DNA from 4 places in the Photorhabdus antumapuensis genome. Region 2 is predicted to be linked to each of the others. Evidence: predicted binding sites of a transcription regulator. Region 2 holds the regulator's gene; each other region holds the start of a gene.

Region 1 (4,220 bases), on a different contig from region 2:
CGTATTACCCGCTGGGCTTTTCGCCTGATGACAAAGTGTCGTCACTTTTTCATCTGTATCATTATCATTGAGTGTCGTTAAATCCATCAAACTCAGCGCCCGTTGCGCCGCTGCGGTTAAATCGGTCATAAAACTCTCCAACGTTATTATCGCGGCTAGCTTCTGCTAGAGCCACACATTCTGTTAAACGATTGTTTGTTGGCGAGCGGACTTGGTTCCTTAAAGATGTCGCGATGGTATGCCTACAGCGACTATTGAACTCCCTTTCACCGCACTATGCTCTCTTCGGCTTATGGTCCTTAATGCGAGCCTCGCCTTGCTCCTTGAAATATTGGCATATCTTATATTTGAACATTTAAACGTTCAAAAAATTGTGCCAGAAACCACACTAATTAACATGTAATTTGCAAGATAATAATTTTAAATGTGGCTTTTATCACATAAAACTATATTTATCATGGAGTTTATCGGCAAATCCAACTTGCTTACCATTAAATAATACACGACAAAAAATATAACTCACGTCTAGCAAACATAAGAGTATGAAGATAAACCGGTAGGAAAATAGATTGCAGGCGGGATTATCCCACCTGCCTATTTCAACAACGTTACAGAGCCAGGAAGAAGCCCGCGATAGTTGCACTCATTAAGTTGGATAGTGTACCCGCTATAACCGCTTTCATCCCTAAACGAGCAACATCACCGCGACGATTCGGTGCCATACCGCCCAAGCCACCTAACAGAATAGCAACGGAAGAAAGGTTAGCGAAACCACACAGTGCGAAGGAGATAATCGCTTTGGTGTGCTCTGACAGCACCGGCAAGCCCGCCGCCATAACCACATCATCCGGTTTCAAATAGGCGCCGAAGTTCATAAAGGCAACAAATTCGTTCACAACCAGTTTTTGACCGATGAAAGAACCCGCCACTGTGGCTTCACTCCACGGAACACCAATCAGGTAAGCAATCGGCGCACAAACCCATCCCAACACCAGTTCAAGAGAAAGTTGTGGATAATTAAACCAGCCACCAATACCACCGAGAATACCATTCAACAATGCAATCAGGGCAACAAACGCCAATAACATTGCACCGACGTTCAACGCTAATTGCATACCAGAAGCAGCACCAGAGGCGGCCGCATCAATGATGTTAGCAGGGCGTTCCTCTTCTGCGACCAGTGACATAGCATCAACAGTGTCATGTGGCTTTTCAGTTTCAGGCACCATCAATTTAGCGAACAACAGGCCACCTGGCGCCGCCATAAAGGAAGCCGCAATCAGATATTCCAAAGGTACGCCCATTGATGCATAACCGGCCAGTACCGAACCGGCAACGGATGCCAAACCACCACACATTACCGCAAACAGTTCAGATTGGGTCATGGTAGCAATATAAGGGCGAACAACCAGTGGCGCCTCAGTTTGGCCCACGAAAATATTCGCTGTCGCAGACAAGGATTCTGTACGTGAAGTTCCGAGAATTTTTTGCAGGCCACCACCCAATATTTTGATAACTAGCTGCATAACACCAATGTAGTACAACACAGCAATCAACGAAGAGAAGAAAACAATAATAGGCAGTACACGCAGGGCGAAAACAAATCCGCCACCACCAAACAGTTCAAACATTTTGGTGGAAACTAATCCACCAAAAATAAAATCCATTCCTTGTTGACCAAACTGGATGACACTGGAAACTCCCTCAGACATACCCAATAATAATTTCTTACCTGCGGAAACATGAAGTACAAAAGCACCGATAGCGATCTGAATCAAAAAGGCGCCAAGGACAGTACGAAGTTTAATAGCGCGATAATTACTGGAAAAGAGTACTGCGATCAAGATCAGCACTACCATCCCGACCAGGCTCATAAAGAGTTGCATTGGAAGAATCCCTGTTCACTTAATAATAAATTAAATATGTCAGTCGAACGTAAATCGTTCACTGACGCTAAGTCGGCGCTGATTATACTCAGTCATCGGAATGAACAAGCTATTGACATCACAAATATCTACTGAAAAAAGCAATAAAAAAATGATAAATGTGATGTAAATCACACAAATTTGAGGAAATAATCTGCAATAGATAATCTAATCTCGGAATGGCAAAATAATCAACAATTAAGAAATAATTATCAGGTAAGCGCAATTAAAGTATGGCAGTTATGATCCGCAGACAACAACTCTATATATTCACATCTATAGATAAGCAGACGAAGCAATGTTTCAAAAATAAATCTAAGGAAATAAACCCATGTCTAAATTACGAGTCATTCCTCCATGGAGATAACAATTTATTTTTTGAGTAACACTCAAACAATCGTGCAAAAATAATTAACTCAAGAGTATCCAACCTACAACCGTTAATAAATTCCCATTGACGCATTAAATACTAATATTTAGTTATTTTTCTTCTGCATTTTAACTATACTAACAGATAACAGAAGACAGATAATAGAAGACATATTATAGTGAAAATAATGAAAGTTAATATTTTAGAAGAACGTCTGAAAGAGTTTTTAAAACATCGACTCGCAAACTCTATACCCTATGGATTTCAAGATGCATCGCGACGGCAAGGGAGCGAATCCCCGGGAGCATAGATAACTATGTGACCGGGGTGAGTGAGTGCAGCCAACAAAGAGGCAACTTGAAAGATAACGGGTATAATGATAACGCCCATGATATTGGGCATCTGATCCGTATTGCAAATAACGCGAAAAGAATCATGGAGAAAGAAGGAGGTGAGCCTTTAGTTATCATTGCCTCAAGTTACTTACATGACATCGTGTCATTACCAAAGAATCATCCAGAGAAAAAACAGTCCTCAAAACTGCATCTTTGCTAATAGTAGTTAAAATCACTCTGTAAATCATATAACTAATCCAAATAACTCAATACTGTTATGATAAAGTTGGCTAGCAATTTCATCAGGAGATTCGCGACGAAGCTCACATAACGAAGCAAAAACTCCGGCAATTTTTTCCGGCCGGTTAGGTTCTCCCTGAAAACCGAAAAGCGGCATATCCGGAGCATCGGTTTCCAGCACCAGAGACGTTAACGGGAGTTCAGCCATTACGCGACGTGTTTTCTGCGCTCTTTCATAAGTAATGGTTCCCCCTACCCCAATGTAATATCCCAAACCGATAAAAGCCTCCGCCTGCGATAAACTACCCGCAAATCCGTGCACTACACCGGTATGGGGAAGGTTGATTCTTCTTAGGATCGCTGCCAGTTGATCATGGCTTTTTCGAGAATGAAGGATAACCGGCAATTCATACTGTTTTGCTAACCGCAATTGAGTGTCCAATAACACTTTCTGTTTTTCAAATTGGGGTTCAGTCATATAGAGATCGAGCCCAATCTCCCCAACCGCCACCAACTTTTCGTGTTTCTGCTTTAGAAATTGTTCCAGATCCGCAAGATGCGCTTCCTGATGTTGATCGATATAAAGAGGATGCAAACCCAATGCAGCATAAATCGCAGGATAAGAACAAGCCAATTCAGATACCCGTTGCAAATTTGCCCTACTAATAGCAGGGACAATAATTCTATCCACGCCAACCTGTGCCGCCCGTTGCAGGCTCTGCTGCTCATCATCACGAAACGGAGGAAAATCAAAATGGCAGTGGGTATCAATAAACATGAAACTATCCGTTATTAATCTGTTCTGACGATGCGGCTAAGGTGGCCGACAACGTAACCAACGTACTATTTTCTTCGTTCTGGTACAAGACGTTACGGTTTAAACTCTCTTTGTTGTCCTTAGCAAGACTAAACTTATTACCAACAAACAGATGACCCACCGTCGCCAGGAAATAGCGGCCACAACGACGCCCAAGATGATAATCCCGGCTAAGTGCTGGCAAACGGCTACCTAATGCACTGGTCGTTAATGGTGCAGGCGGATAGATCTCAAAAATCTGTACATCATCAGGTGGATTTTCAATAAATTTCTGGGTGCGGTGATAGCTTTTAGCATGTTGTTGTAGCATCCGTACCATCTTTTGCAAGCTGCTATCTCCCAACCGGCGTTTCATCCGTTGTACCCAATCAGGCGTGTAATAGAGCTGTGAAGGGACCGTGCGGATCACCACGATGGTATCAGCACCTCGCCGATACGCCTCTTCTACCGGAATAGCATCACTGATACCGCCATCATAATAAACAACATCATCGATTGTCACACCATTGCGATAAAACCCAGGAATAGCGCTC
Region 2 (4,220 bases):
AGCAATATTTTCCTTTTTTATCACAAACAACCCCTTTTTCTGGAAAGAAAATGTTGGCAGCTTTGTTAACAGCCAGAGTGGGGAAGGACAGCAAAAAAAGAGATGCTATAATCAGTTTTGTCTTCATAACAATTACCTTTACTTATTGAATATCAAAATAGGGCACATGTTTTGTAGGGTATGAGAGTAAGTTGATTGAGGAAAAAACAGCCATTGATTTTGTTGTACTATGCTACAAATATTGATGTGCTATGATAGCCGCCCCGTTGTCGCGAGGCCGTTTTACCTGGAGCCAGTTGTGCAGGATAAACAAATTGCAGGAGTGGCAGGGCAACAAATACAGCGATAAAAATGAGTAGGATAGACTCCTATGTTACTAATAATAGATAACTATGATTCTTTTACATATAACTTATATCAATATTTTTGTGAATTGGGTACAGATGTTTTAGTTAAGCGTAATGATGAATTGCAACTTGAAGATATTGAGAGATTGATGCCTACCCATTTGGTTATTTCCCCAGGCCCTTGTACCCCAAATGAAGCAGGCATTTCTCTGTCTGCGATTTCTCATTTTTCGGATAAGTTGCCGATTCTTGGTGTTTGTCTTGGACATCAGGCAATTGGGCAAGCGTTTGGTGCCCGCGTGGTAAAAGCCAGGGAAGTGATGCACGGAAAAACTTCTGCTATTCATCATAATCAGCAAGGTGTGTTCAAAGGGCTTAACCGGCCATTGACCGCGACTCGTTACCATTCATTGGTGATTGCCGCAGAGACGTTACCAGCCTCATTTGAAGTCACCGCATGGAGCCAGCATAATGGCAACGTCGATGAAATTATGGGCATTCGTCATCGCACTCTACCACTGGAAGGTGTGCAGTTCCATCCTGAAAGTATTCTCAGTGAGCAAGGTCACCAGTTACTAAGCAACTTTCTGAGATATTAACAGATACCGATAATTTCTTCATTTATCCATCTTTTTCATTTGCCCATCTTTGATTTTTTATGCATATTTGGTGATTATGTTTTCACTTCTGAATGGCGTGTATATAAAAAACGGGTGGGAAAATGAAGGAGCATACCGCAGTAGATAGAAATACATACGATCAAGTTATGTTGCCAATTTATTCACCAGCGCAGTTTATACCGGTGAGAGGGCAAGGTAGTCGTGTATGGGATCAGCATGGGAAAGAATATATTGATTTTGCGGGAGGGATTGCTGTTGTGGCTTTGGGTCATTGTCACCCCGCGTTGGTAGATGTTTTGAAGCAGCAAGGGGAGAAACTTTGGCATATCAGTAATATTTTCACCAATGAACCCGCTTTGATTCTGGCGCAGAAACTGATTGATGCGACTTTTGCTGAGCGGGTATTTTTTGCTAACTCAGGAGCGGAAGCGAATGAAGCAGCATTTAAACTAGCTCGCCACTATGCAATTACTCGTCACAGTCCTTATAAAACCAAAATTATCGCATTTCATCAGGGTTTTCATGGTCGAACCCTATTTACTGTCTCTGTGGGTGGTCAGCTAAAATATGCTGATGGTTTTGGGCCAAAACCTGCGGATATTATTCATGTACCTTTTAATGACTTAGATGCAGTGAAGGCCGTCATAGATGACCATACTTGTGCTGTTGTATTAGAACCGGTTCAGGGAGAAGGGGGAGTTATGCCGGCAGCACCGGCATTTATTCATGGGTTGCGTGAGCTTTGCGATAAGCATCAGGTGTTGTTGGTGTTTGATGAAGTGCAAAGTGGGATGGGACGTACTGGTAAGCTATTTTCTTATATGCATTATGACGTTACGCCGGACATTATTACCACGGCAAAAGCATTGGGAAATGGTTTCCCTATCAGCGCCATGTTGACGACAGAGAATATTGCTTCAGTGATGACGCCGGGAACTCATGGTACAACTTATGGCGGTAATCCATTGGCTTGTGCAGTTGCAAATGTTGCTTTTGATATTATTAATACACCAGCGGTTCTGGCGGGAGTTGAAAAACGCCATAATTTAATGGTGAATTTTCTGAATGATATCAATCAGAAATATTCGATATTTGGTGAAGTCCGAGGAAACGGTCTGCTGATTGGTGCGGAACTCAAAGCGCCATATCAGGGAAAAGCTAAAGATATTCTGCAACTGGCGGCTGAAAATGGCTTAATGTTGTTGAGTGCGGGTGGTGACGTATTGCGTTTCACGCCTTCGTTGATTATTAGTGAAGAAGAGATTGCTCAAGGAATGGAACGGTTGGAACTGGCAATTAACCAGTTGGTGTAATTAAGTATAAGAGAAATCAGCGCAATATAATGCGCTGATTAATCAGGAATTAACGGGTACCGTAAACAACAATTGTTTTGCCGTGTGCGGAGATCAAGTTTTGATCTTCTAGCATTTTCAGAATACGACCAACCGTTTCGCGGGAACAGCCAACAATCTGACCAATTTCCTGACGTGTGATTTTGATTTGCATCCCGTCAGGGTGGGTCATTGCATCTGGTTGTTTCGCCAGATTCAATAAAGTTTGGGCAATCCGGCCGGTAACATCCAGGAAAGCTAGATTACCGACTTTCTCAGAAGTTGTTTGCAAACGGTTTGCCATTTGGGCAGATAAACGCATCAAAATATCCGGGTTTACCTGAATCAGTTGACGGAATTTTTTATAGGAGATTTCAGCCACTTCACAGGCGCTTTTGGCCCGAACCCAGGCTGTACGCTCTTGCCCCTCTTCAAATAATCCAAGTTCACCAATGAAATCTCCCTGATTTAAATAGGAGAGGATCATCTCTTTGCCTTCTTCATCTTTAATCAAAACCGCAACAGAGCCTTTTACGATGTAGTAAAGCGTCTCTGCTTTTTCGCCTTGATGAATAAGCGTACTTTTAGATGGATATTTATGAATATGGCAGTGTGACAAAAACCATTCAAGAGTGGGGTCTGTTTGTGGCTTGCCGAGAACCATTCGCTTCATCCTCTGTTGTTATCGCTGCCTAAATAACACGAGAATCTAAAAGCTTCTCGTCAGGCTGGCTTATAAAGACACTAGCTTAACATATTAGTTTGTTGAAAAACCGACAGGTGAGGGTTTTATATAGGTTATCTGAAATTTGAACCTTAGGGTATTGATCTTAACCTATATATACCTGGCCCGCTTCTGTTTTTAACACAGGAAAAGGCTTCTGTCTTGTCTTGTGTTGTTTCAGCATAATAAACCGCTCATTAGATTGCCAGTTTAATACTGAAAGAGTAGGCTTGGATGCAAAGAGCGACTTAAGAGGTATTTATGCAAGCGCGGGTAAAATGGGTTGAAGGATTGTCTCTTTTGGGGGAGTCATCTTCCGGTCATCAGATCATGATGGATGGTAATGCCGGCGATAAGGCACCGAGCCCAATGGAAATGGTATTAATGGCAGCCGGTGGTTGCAGTACGATTGATGTAGTTTCTATTTTGCAGAAAGGCAGGTATGACATAAGAGATTGTGAAGTAAAGTTAACTTCCCGCCGTCGTGAAGAGACGCCACGCTTGTTTACTCATATTAATCTGCATTTTATTGTTACGGGTAAGGATTTAATAGATAAAGCGGTTGAACGTGCAGTCATGCTTTCCGCAGAAAAATATTGCTCTGTTGCGTTGATGTTGGGGAAATCAGTTGAAATTACCCACAGTTTTGAAGTTAAAGATATAGATTAAGATATTATTTCTTGATTAAAAAATAACATCAGGTAACTAATATTTCAGTTACCTGCTTTTTTAACTGAATAATATAAGATGCAAATTTAGCTACCAGATTTTCTAAATTTACCTCAGGCGCTGATTAACAAATCTTTTCCCCTTCCAGTAATCGCTGTACCAATGGCGTCATAATTAATTCCATTGCTAGTCCCATTTTTCCACCGGGGACCACGATGGTATTAATGCTTGAAACGAATGAGCCTTGTAACATTGCTAACAAGTATGGGAAATCAATTTGAGTCAGATCACGGAAGCGGATGACAATAAAACTTTCATCCAGTGATGGAATGGCTTTGGCTGAGAATGGATTGGATGTATCAACGGTAGGGACACGTTGGAAGTTGATATGTGTTCGCGAGAATTGTGGCGTAATGTAGTTAATATAATCATCCATAGAACGCACGACGGAATCCATCACAGCTTCCTGCGAGTGTCCTCGTTCTCCGGTATCGCGGACAAGTTTCTGTATCCATTCAAGGTTGACAAT
Region 3 (4,220 bases), on a different contig from region 2:
CGTTGATTTTTTTCGCTAATGTCAACCATACCTGATCATTCATATCTTGCGAGCCAATACTCACCACCTGCTCACCTTTTAGGTTGGCGATATTTTTGATCTCAGGAACAGCATTGACTAATTCATCAATAGCAACTCTTCCAGCAACATAGCTGGACTGGGTTGCGGACTTACCGCCACCCGCAATCGTTCCTCCGGTCGCCAAAAGTGTAATATTTGGTAAAGCAAAAGCAGAACCACTAATTAATGCCAATAAACTGGCTAAAGCTGTGTGTTTCATCTTTTTCATGCTTCTTCCTTAATAAAAAATATCCTGTTAGATTATGGATGATGATAACAATAAATCTGTGATACATACCAGACTTTAGCTACTGAAAAAAAACTCGTATGATGAGCGCCCCATAACGAGCACTCATAAGTGAATACCATGACGCAAACCTTTATTCCCGGCAAAGACGCCGCACTGGAAGACTCAATCAACCGTTTTCAGCAAAAACTGCAACATCTTGGTTTTAATATTGAAGAAGCTTCATGGCTGAATCCGGTTCCCAATGTCTGGTCAGTTCATATCCGTGACCGCGATTGTCCTCTCTGTTTTACCAATGGCAAAGGCGCCAGCAAGAAAGCCGCTTTAGCTTCTGCTTTAGGGGAGTATTTTGAACGCCTGTCAACCAACTATTTTTTTGCTGATTTCTATTTAGGCGAAGCTATCGCTAACGGTGATTTTGTCCATTATCCGAATGAAAAATGGTTTGCTTTACCGGACGATGATTCTCTGCCAGCAGGCATTCTGGATGACCGGTTACACCAATTTTATAATCCTGACAATGAGTTATGCGCCAGTCAGTTAGTCGATCTGCAATCAGGTAATGAAGAGCGTGGTATCTGCTCCCTGCCATTCACCCGTCAATCTGATAACCATACCGTCTATATTCCGATGAATATTATTGGCAATCTCTATGTTTCCAATGGTATGTCAGCCGGCAACACTATGAATGAAGCCAGAGTTCAGGGATTATCTGAAGTTTTTGAACGCTATGTGAAAAATCGTATTATCGCCGAAGGCATCAGCCTGCCAGAAATTCCCCAGGAAGTGATGAATCGTTATCCTAGTATTGTTACCGCTGTCAGTAAATTGCAGGATGAAGGTTTCCCGCTCTATTGTTATGACGCTTCCCTCGGTGGGCAGTTCCCGGTTATTTGTGTGGTGTTGTTTAATCCTAATAATGGGACTTGTTTCGCCTCTTTTGGTGCGCATCCTGAATTTGGTGTAGCACTGGAACGTACTGTGACCGAATTATTACAAGGACGCAGTTTGAAAGATCTGGATGTGTTCAATGCGCCGACTTTCGATAATGAAGAAGTGGCAGAACATACCAATCTGGAAACTCACTTTATTGATTCGAGCGGTTTAATCAGTTGGGATTTATTTAAACAAGATGCTGATTATGCGTTCTCTGACTGGAATTTCAGCGGCACCACCGAAGAAGAGTTCGCTACGTTGATGGCTATCTTCAAACAATTGGATACTGAAGTTTATATTGCTGACTACGAGCACCTCGGTGTTTATGCCTGCCGTATTTTAGTTCCAGGAATGTCTGACATTTACCCTGTGGAAGATTTACATCTTGCTAATAACACGATGGGAATCCATTTGCGGGAAACTTTATTAGCGTTACCGGACAGCCAATGGCAAGCCGAAGAATATCTGGCCCTGATTGAGCAATTAGATGAAGAAGGTTTGGATGATTTTACCCGTGTCCGTGAGTTGCTTGGCATTGCGGTGGGTAAAGATAATGGCTGGAGCAATTTACGGATTGGTGAACTGAAATCCATGTTGGCACTGGCTGGCGGTGATTTGGAACAAGCTTTAATTTGGGTAGAATGGACCCAAGATTTTAACGCCTCAATCTTTACGGCCGAACGCGCTAATTATTATCGCTGTTTGCAAACCCTGCTTTTACTTGCTCTGGAAGCGGATAAAGCGCCTGCACAATATTATCAAGCATTCGTAAAAATGTACGGGCAAGATGCTGTTGAAGCTGCATCAGCAGTTATTTCTGGTGAACACTGTTTTTATGGTCTGTGGTCAGTTGATGCAGATTTAAAATCACTGCCCGCTCATCAGGCTTTATTGACTGCTTATGAGAAGCTGCAAAAAGCAAAATGCGATTTCTGGAACGCAAAATAAAATTGTAGAAAAGACAATTCATAATTAAAAGTAAAATTCAGGTTAAATTAAATTTATTTTCAACAACAAATAAACAACAATTTGACCTGTAATTTTACTTATTAGGTTTTCCCTCATCGGTTAAATAAAAAAATATCATAAATTTTAAAATTTTTTTATTTAATTAAAATCAATAAGTTAAATTGAATTTAAACCATTTTCACTCCCCAAAACAGAGCCGACTCTCAGGGAATTATGATCTATATCAAATTCCCTCTCTCAAACCTTTGTTAGTATCGTTACGTACCGTAACTTATTCATCATAAAGAGAATGTTGGTATGAAAGCTGACACCCCCTTTAACCTATTACCACCTGCGGTAATGACACAAGTCGCCAATGACATTGGTGTTTATAAAACCACTAAACCTATTGCCATTACCTATCTGTCAGCAATAATTGCCGGGATTTTTATTTCTATTGCATTCGTCTTTTATATTACCGCAACGACAGGGACCACATCTGTCCCTTATGGGCTAGCTAAATTAGTTGGCGGCATCTGTTTTTCCCTTGGATTAATGTTAGTAGTCGTTTGCGGAGCAGATTTATTTACTTCCACTGTGTTGACGATTATTTCCAAAGCCACCGGGCGTATAACCTGGCATCAAATGATGGTAAACTGGCTCAACGTTTATTTAGGTAATTTGATTGGCGCGCTATTTTTCGTCGCCATTATCTGGTTTGCCGGTCAATATCGTGTTGCCGACGGATTGTGGGGCTTGAATGTCTTGCAAACAGCAAACCATAAAATGCACCACTCTTTTATTGAAGCGTTATTTTTAGGCATTCTCGCCAATTTAATGGTTTGCCTCGCTGTTTGGATGAGTTATGCCGGACGTAGTTTAATGGACAAAATATTCGCCATGATTTTGCCAGTAAGTATGTTTGTTGCCAGCGGCTTTGAGCACAGTATTGCGAATATGTTTTTGATCCCGCTTGGCATTGCTATTAAGCATTTCGCACCAACTGAATTTTGGATTAACGTGGGGGCAACACCTGAACAATTTTCTCAACTCACCATTTCACACTTTATTACTAACAATTTAATTCCAGTCACTATTGGTAACATTATCGGTGGCGCCATTTTGGTGGGTTTAACTTACTGGTCAATTTATCTGCGTAGTGAGCAAAAACATTAATTAGCTCTCTCGCCTGATTTCTTAAAAGTTCGATTATTACAAAGGCAGAAGTATCATGACTGAATTAAATAAAAAGTTCTCTGTAGCATGGCAAGATTTTAATCCTGGGGATTGGCAAAATGAAGTCAACGTTCGTGATTTCATCCAAAAAAACTATACGCCATATGAGGGTGATGAATCTTTCCTGTCAGGTTCGACAAAAGCGACCGATATCTTATGGGAAAAAGTCATGGAAGGTATCAAAATCGAAAACCGCACTCATGCACCGGTTGATTTTGATACTGATGTTGCTGCTACGATTACCTCCCACGACGCAGGTTATATCGAAAAAGATCTGGAAACCATTGTTGGCCTGCAAACGGAAGCCCCATTAAAACGTGCCCTAATCCCATTCGGCGGCATTAAAATGGTAGAAGGATCATGTAAAGTTTATGGCCGTGAACTCGACCCTAAATTGAAACAGATTTTCACTGAATACCGCAAAACGCATAATCAAGGAGTTTTCGATGTTTACACACCAGATATTCTGAAATGCCGAAAATCTGGTGTTCTGACAGGTCTGCCTGATGCCTATGGCCGTGGTCGCATTATTGGTGACTACCGTCGCGTTGCGGTATACGGCATTGACTTCTTACGTGATGATAAATTAGCCCAGTTCAGTTCATTGCAGGAAAAACTGGAAAACGGTGAAGATCTGGCAATGACGATTCAATTGCGTGAAGAGATCGCTGAACAGCACCACGCTCTGGGCCAGATTAAAGAGATGGCGGCTAAATACGGCTATGATATTTCTGGCCCCGCTATTGACGCTAAGGAAGCGATACAGTGGACTTATTTCGCTTATCTGGCGGCG
Region 4 (4,220 bases), on a different contig from region 2:
AAGATTGAAAATCGCCATTTCCCACTCTTCATCACCAGCAATACACTCAATATTATCAATACAAACCAGTGACAAGTGTTCCATGCCATCAAGCACCTCAGGGATAAAATAGGCACGTTTATCCAGCGGAACATAGCCCACAGCTTCATCTTGCAGGGACAACTCAGCACAGGCGGCATGCAACAAATGACTTCGGCCCCCACTATCACGGGACCAGAAATAAATATAGCTGCCATGCGGCTGATTAATGGCCAATTTGATTGCAGCTAACAAGGTGACATTTTCCCCCGGAAAGAAACTGGCAAAAGTTTCGTCATCGGGAAGATACAAAGGTAACGAAAGCTGCGATGGTGTGTTCAGAAGCACCTCAAACAGAGCTGGTAATAAACGCGAACAAGTTTATCACAGAAAATAGTTATAAATGAACTGTATAGGTAAATAATAAAAAAACTATTTTTAGGATTCAATAAGTTAAATCCGTTTCGGCCCCAGAAGCGCATAATATTTCGTCATAATACAGAACGGCCCGCAAGCACCTGTAAAATATTCCGCATGCAAAAACAGGAAAAATTTAAGTTTTTTAATTCTATATCATTTAAGAAAAAGTCGTCAGATAGCAAGTTTTATTCTTTCTTAAAGAGATCAATGCAATAGCTCTTTACTGATAACAAAGAGACGATGATAGTGGTAATCTTTGTCATAGCCCCAGCAATAATTAGCCCAGGTTACATAGAAGTCATCCCATGATGTAATTAGGTTCAGCGGACGCTCTTCTTTGGTACCATCAGAAACATACACGTGATACTCATTAATACTGATAGCCCAAGCAATCATACGTTCCCAAAACCTACGTCCATCTAATGTTTGCTCACTATCAGATACAATAATGGAGTATCTTTCTAGGAAAAATCTAAAAAACTCTTGTGGCAAACCTCTCACTGCTCCGTCATGTTGAGGAAGGACTGTACGCCACACAAGTATCTGTGTGCATGTTTTTTTTGATGGAACAACATGCTCCATAAATTCCAGCTTCACAGCATAAACCGTCTCAGGCATATCTGCATTAGTCACCAATCTATATTGATTGCCAGAAACAGATGTCAGTAAGCGGTAACCGTATGGAATAACAAATCCAGGCAAAGAAAAGTCTTTCACTCCACGTTCAATGAAAGCCTGCGTGTGTTCTACATTTTTCTCTGTCATGTTAAGTTTAATATTGAAATCTGCTTCAGGGATCAATATTGGCATTTTTTCTTTTACTCTATAATCATTCATTGTCTCCTCCAGCGGTTGTCGGAGTACTTCTGACAAAAAAACCGAAAATCTTTACTTCGACACTACCTTATCACTGGTTACCAATACTCACTGTATTAGCAAAATGGTAAATGATCAATGTCTAACCGAGGTATAAACAAGCACTCACCCTCATTTCATAAGTGAGAAATCTCACTGCAACGTCCTACATAACTTGACATTTTCACACTCTGTACAATCCAAATGAAGATCACATTCTATCGCTATTCTTTAAACTATTCTTGATTAATATGCGAACAAAATCGCAACATATTTAACATAAGTTGCTAGTCTTAATAAAAAGTGAAAGCTCTCATTAACCACTTATCCCATAAGAAACGATATAACAAACTGGAGACTGAGCAATGAAAAAAATCCTATTGTGTTGTGCGGCCGGTATGTCCACCAGCATGTTGGTACAACGTATGCAAGCAGAAGTGATAAAACGGGCATTGGACATTGAAATCAAGGCTGTCCCCACGGTTGAATTAGAACACCTGATAGCCGACGCTGACGTTGTTTTACTCGGCCCACAGGTGAGGTATCAATTGGCCCATTTTTCCGCTATCGCCAAACCACTCGGTAAACCAATAGACATTATTGACATGATGGATTATGGCACTCTTCGTGGTGATAAGGTTCTCGATAAGGCATTAAGCCTGCTGGAATAAGCAATTTCATCATCACGCGGAGTACCCCATGAGTCTCTATACCTCTTTTATGCGTGCCTTAGAAAACCACATTATCCCGTTTGCCGGGCGAATCGGTAACCAGCGGCATATTACAGCAATGCGTGACGGCTTTATCTCAGCCATGCCATTTTTGATCATCGGCAGCATGATGTTAATTGTGGCAAACCCACCCTTCGATTTACAGACCACATCCTCATTCGGCCAGGCTTGGTTGTCCTTTGCTAAAACGCACTGGGATACCATCACAATGCCTTACTTTATGACGATGGGATTAATGAGTATCTTTGTTTCGGTCGGCACCGCCTACAGTTTAGCTAAATCCTACGGTCTGGACGGGTTAACTTCTGCTTTACTGTCACTAATGGCGTTTTTGCTAGCAGCAGCACCACAGATAGAAAACAAAATAGCACTCGATTTCCTCGGTGGCACGGGGGTATTTACCGCATTAATTTGCGCTATCTGGTCAGTTGAACTAACGCGTTTACTAAAAAAATATAACATCACCATCCGAATGCCAACACAAGTACCACCAGCAATTGCCCGTTCTTTTGAACTTCTGTACCCAGTCATAGGTATCTTGTTGACAGTTTATCCTGCCAGCTTGTTATTGCAGAGTGAATTCAACCTACTTATTCCTGCGGCTATAATGCAAATGTTCCAACCCCTCATTTCCGTCGGTGATACTCTGCCTGCCATTATACTAGCGCTACTCATTGCTAACTTACTGTGGTTTGCCGGTATTCATGGTGCCAACATCGTTACTGGCTTGATGGCCCCTATTTTTATGGCAAATATTGCTACTAATGCAACATTAATGGCCCAAAGTACTGCTGCAACACAAATTATCACAGATCCTTACTGGTCGTTTTATATCTGTATTGGCGGCTCTGGTTCTACGTTGGTTCTGGCGATTCTGTATCTGCGCAGCCGCTCTATACATTTGCGTACTATCGGAAAACTGAGCGTGGTTCCATCCATATTCAATATTAACGAACCACTGCTGTTTGGTTCACCGATTGTGATGAATCCAACCTTATTTATACCACTATTGGTTGTGCCATTGGTCAATGCTGTATTGTCCTACAGCACCCTGCATCTTGACCTGGTGCATAAAATGGTCGCCATTTCGCCCTGGACTACACCGGCACCATTCGGCGCAATGATTTCTGCCGCCTGGGATTACCGCGCGGCAGTGCTGGTTATCGTATTAATGATAATCGATCTCTTTATCTGGTATCCCTTCTTCAAAATTTACGAAAAACAATTAGTCAATGAAGAAGTTAAACAACAAGAAGGTACGGTATCTACTGGTGTAGAAACTCAATCCCAACCATAAATTTGGAACATTTACACATGAATTTAGAACAACCTATTGATTTAGAACAAACTATTGTAGAACTGCTGGTTCATGCCGGAAGCGCACGCAGTCATGCACTAATAGCATTACAACATGCCAGAAACGGTGACTTTCAAACAGCACAAACACTGATGGCTGAATCCCAACAGGTAATCAAAGAAGCGCACACCATTCAAACCACTCTGATCGGATTAGATGAAGGCTGCGGTAAATTACCTGTCAATCTCATCACCATCCATGCGCAAGATCATTTAATGAACGCAATGGTTATTCAAGATCTTGCCAGCGATATGATTGAACTCTATCGCCGAATATCATCACAAGAGGAAAAAATATGAAACAAATCAAAATAGCCGTTATTGGTGGCGGTAGCAGCTACACCCCCGAATTAGTCGAAGGGCTTATTCAACACAAAAAAAACATTCCACTATCTGAACTGGCATTAGTTGACATTGACAGTGGAAAACAAAAAGTAGAAATTATCGCCGCGCTTACTCGCCGTATGTTAGTTCGTCACGGCATGGAACACGTTATCGTCAGCATCCATTTCACACCAGATAATGCCATTCGCGGTGCCAGTTTTATTTTAACTCAACTACGTGTCGGCCAGCTTCCGGCTCGCGCCGCGGACGAGCGTCTGGGGTTAAAATATGGCTTGATCGGTCAGGAAACTACCGGCGTAGGCGGCTTTGCCAAAGCATTACGTACCATCCCCGTTTTGCTAGATATCGCCCACAAAGTTGAGCAACTTGCACCAGACGCATGGATGATTAACTTCACCAATCCAGCCGGGATCGTTACCGAAGCGATTTCCCGCTATAGCAAAGCAAAAATTATCGGCCTATGTAATGTCCCGGTCACAATGCATCACATGATAG

Evidence for each region. Region 2 encodes CRP, which controls carbon source genes, mostly activating them, when cyclic AMP is high. Its sites were predicted from a motif close to ATGTGANNNNNNTCACAT; they were not measured.
Region 1: a site for CRP is predicted at 2,045-2,062, ahead of KZ793_RS18170 (NupC/NupG family nucleoside CNT transporter). Genes of this name have one in related genera too.
Region 3: a site for CRP is predicted at 2,424-2,441, ahead of focA (formate transporter FocA). Genes of this name have one in related genera too.
Region 4: a site for CRP is predicted at 1,545-1,562, ahead of KZ793_RS02395 (PTS sugar transporter subunit IIB). Genes of this name have one in related genera too.

What each region holds. Positions count from the first base shown of each region.
Region 1 is NZ_JAHZMK010000050.1:16,484-20,703, forward strand. Features, by position in the region: gene deoC (deoxyribose-phosphate aldolase) at 1-129, opposite strand, end outside; gene KZ793_RS18170 (NupC/NupG family nucleoside CNT transporter) at 609-1,874, opposite strand; gene KZ793_RS18175 (HD domain-containing protein) at 2,623-2,850, shown strand; gene KZ793_RS18180 (TatD family hydrolase) at 2,875-3,648, opposite strand; gene KZ793_RS18185 (patatin-like phospholipase family protein) at 3,653-4,220, opposite strand, start outside.
Region 2 is NZ_JAHZMK010000023.1:31,572-35,791, reverse strand. Features, by position in the region: gene KZ793_RS09505 (YcgJ family protein) at 1-127, opposite strand, end outside; gene KZ793_RS09500 (aminodeoxychorismate synthase component II) at 371-946, shown strand; gene argD (bifunctional acetylornithine/succinyldiaminopimelate transaminase) at 1,069-2,280, shown strand; gene crp (cAMP-activated global transcriptional regulator CRP) at 2,330-2,962, opposite strand; gene KZ793_RS09485 (OsmC family protein) at 3,284-3,691, shown strand; gene KZ793_RS09480 (phosphoribulokinase) at 3,816-4,220, opposite strand, start outside.
Region 3 is NZ_JAHZMK010000006.1:63,095-67,314, forward strand. Features, by position in the region: gene ansB (L-asparaginase 2) at 1-289, opposite strand, end outside; gene ycaO (30S ribosomal protein S12 methylthiotransferase accessory factor YcaO) at 428-2,191, shown strand; gene focA (formate transporter FocA) at 2,510-3,367, shown strand; gene pflB (formate C-acetyltransferase) at 3,423-4,220, shown strand, end outside.
Region 4 is NZ_JAHZMK010000010.1:61,551-65,770, reverse strand. Features, by position in the region: gene hda (DnaA inactivator Hda) at 1-366, opposite strand, end outside; gene KZ793_RS02400 (hypothetical protein) at 643-1,275, opposite strand; gene KZ793_RS02395 (PTS sugar transporter subunit IIB) at 1,659-1,964, shown strand; gene KZ793_RS02390 (PTS sugar transporter subunit IIC) at 1,993-3,321, shown strand; gene KZ793_RS02385 (PTS lactose/cellobiose transporter subunit IIA) at 3,339-3,680, shown strand; gene KZ793_RS02380 (6-phospho-beta-glucosidase) at 3,677-4,220, shown strand, end outside.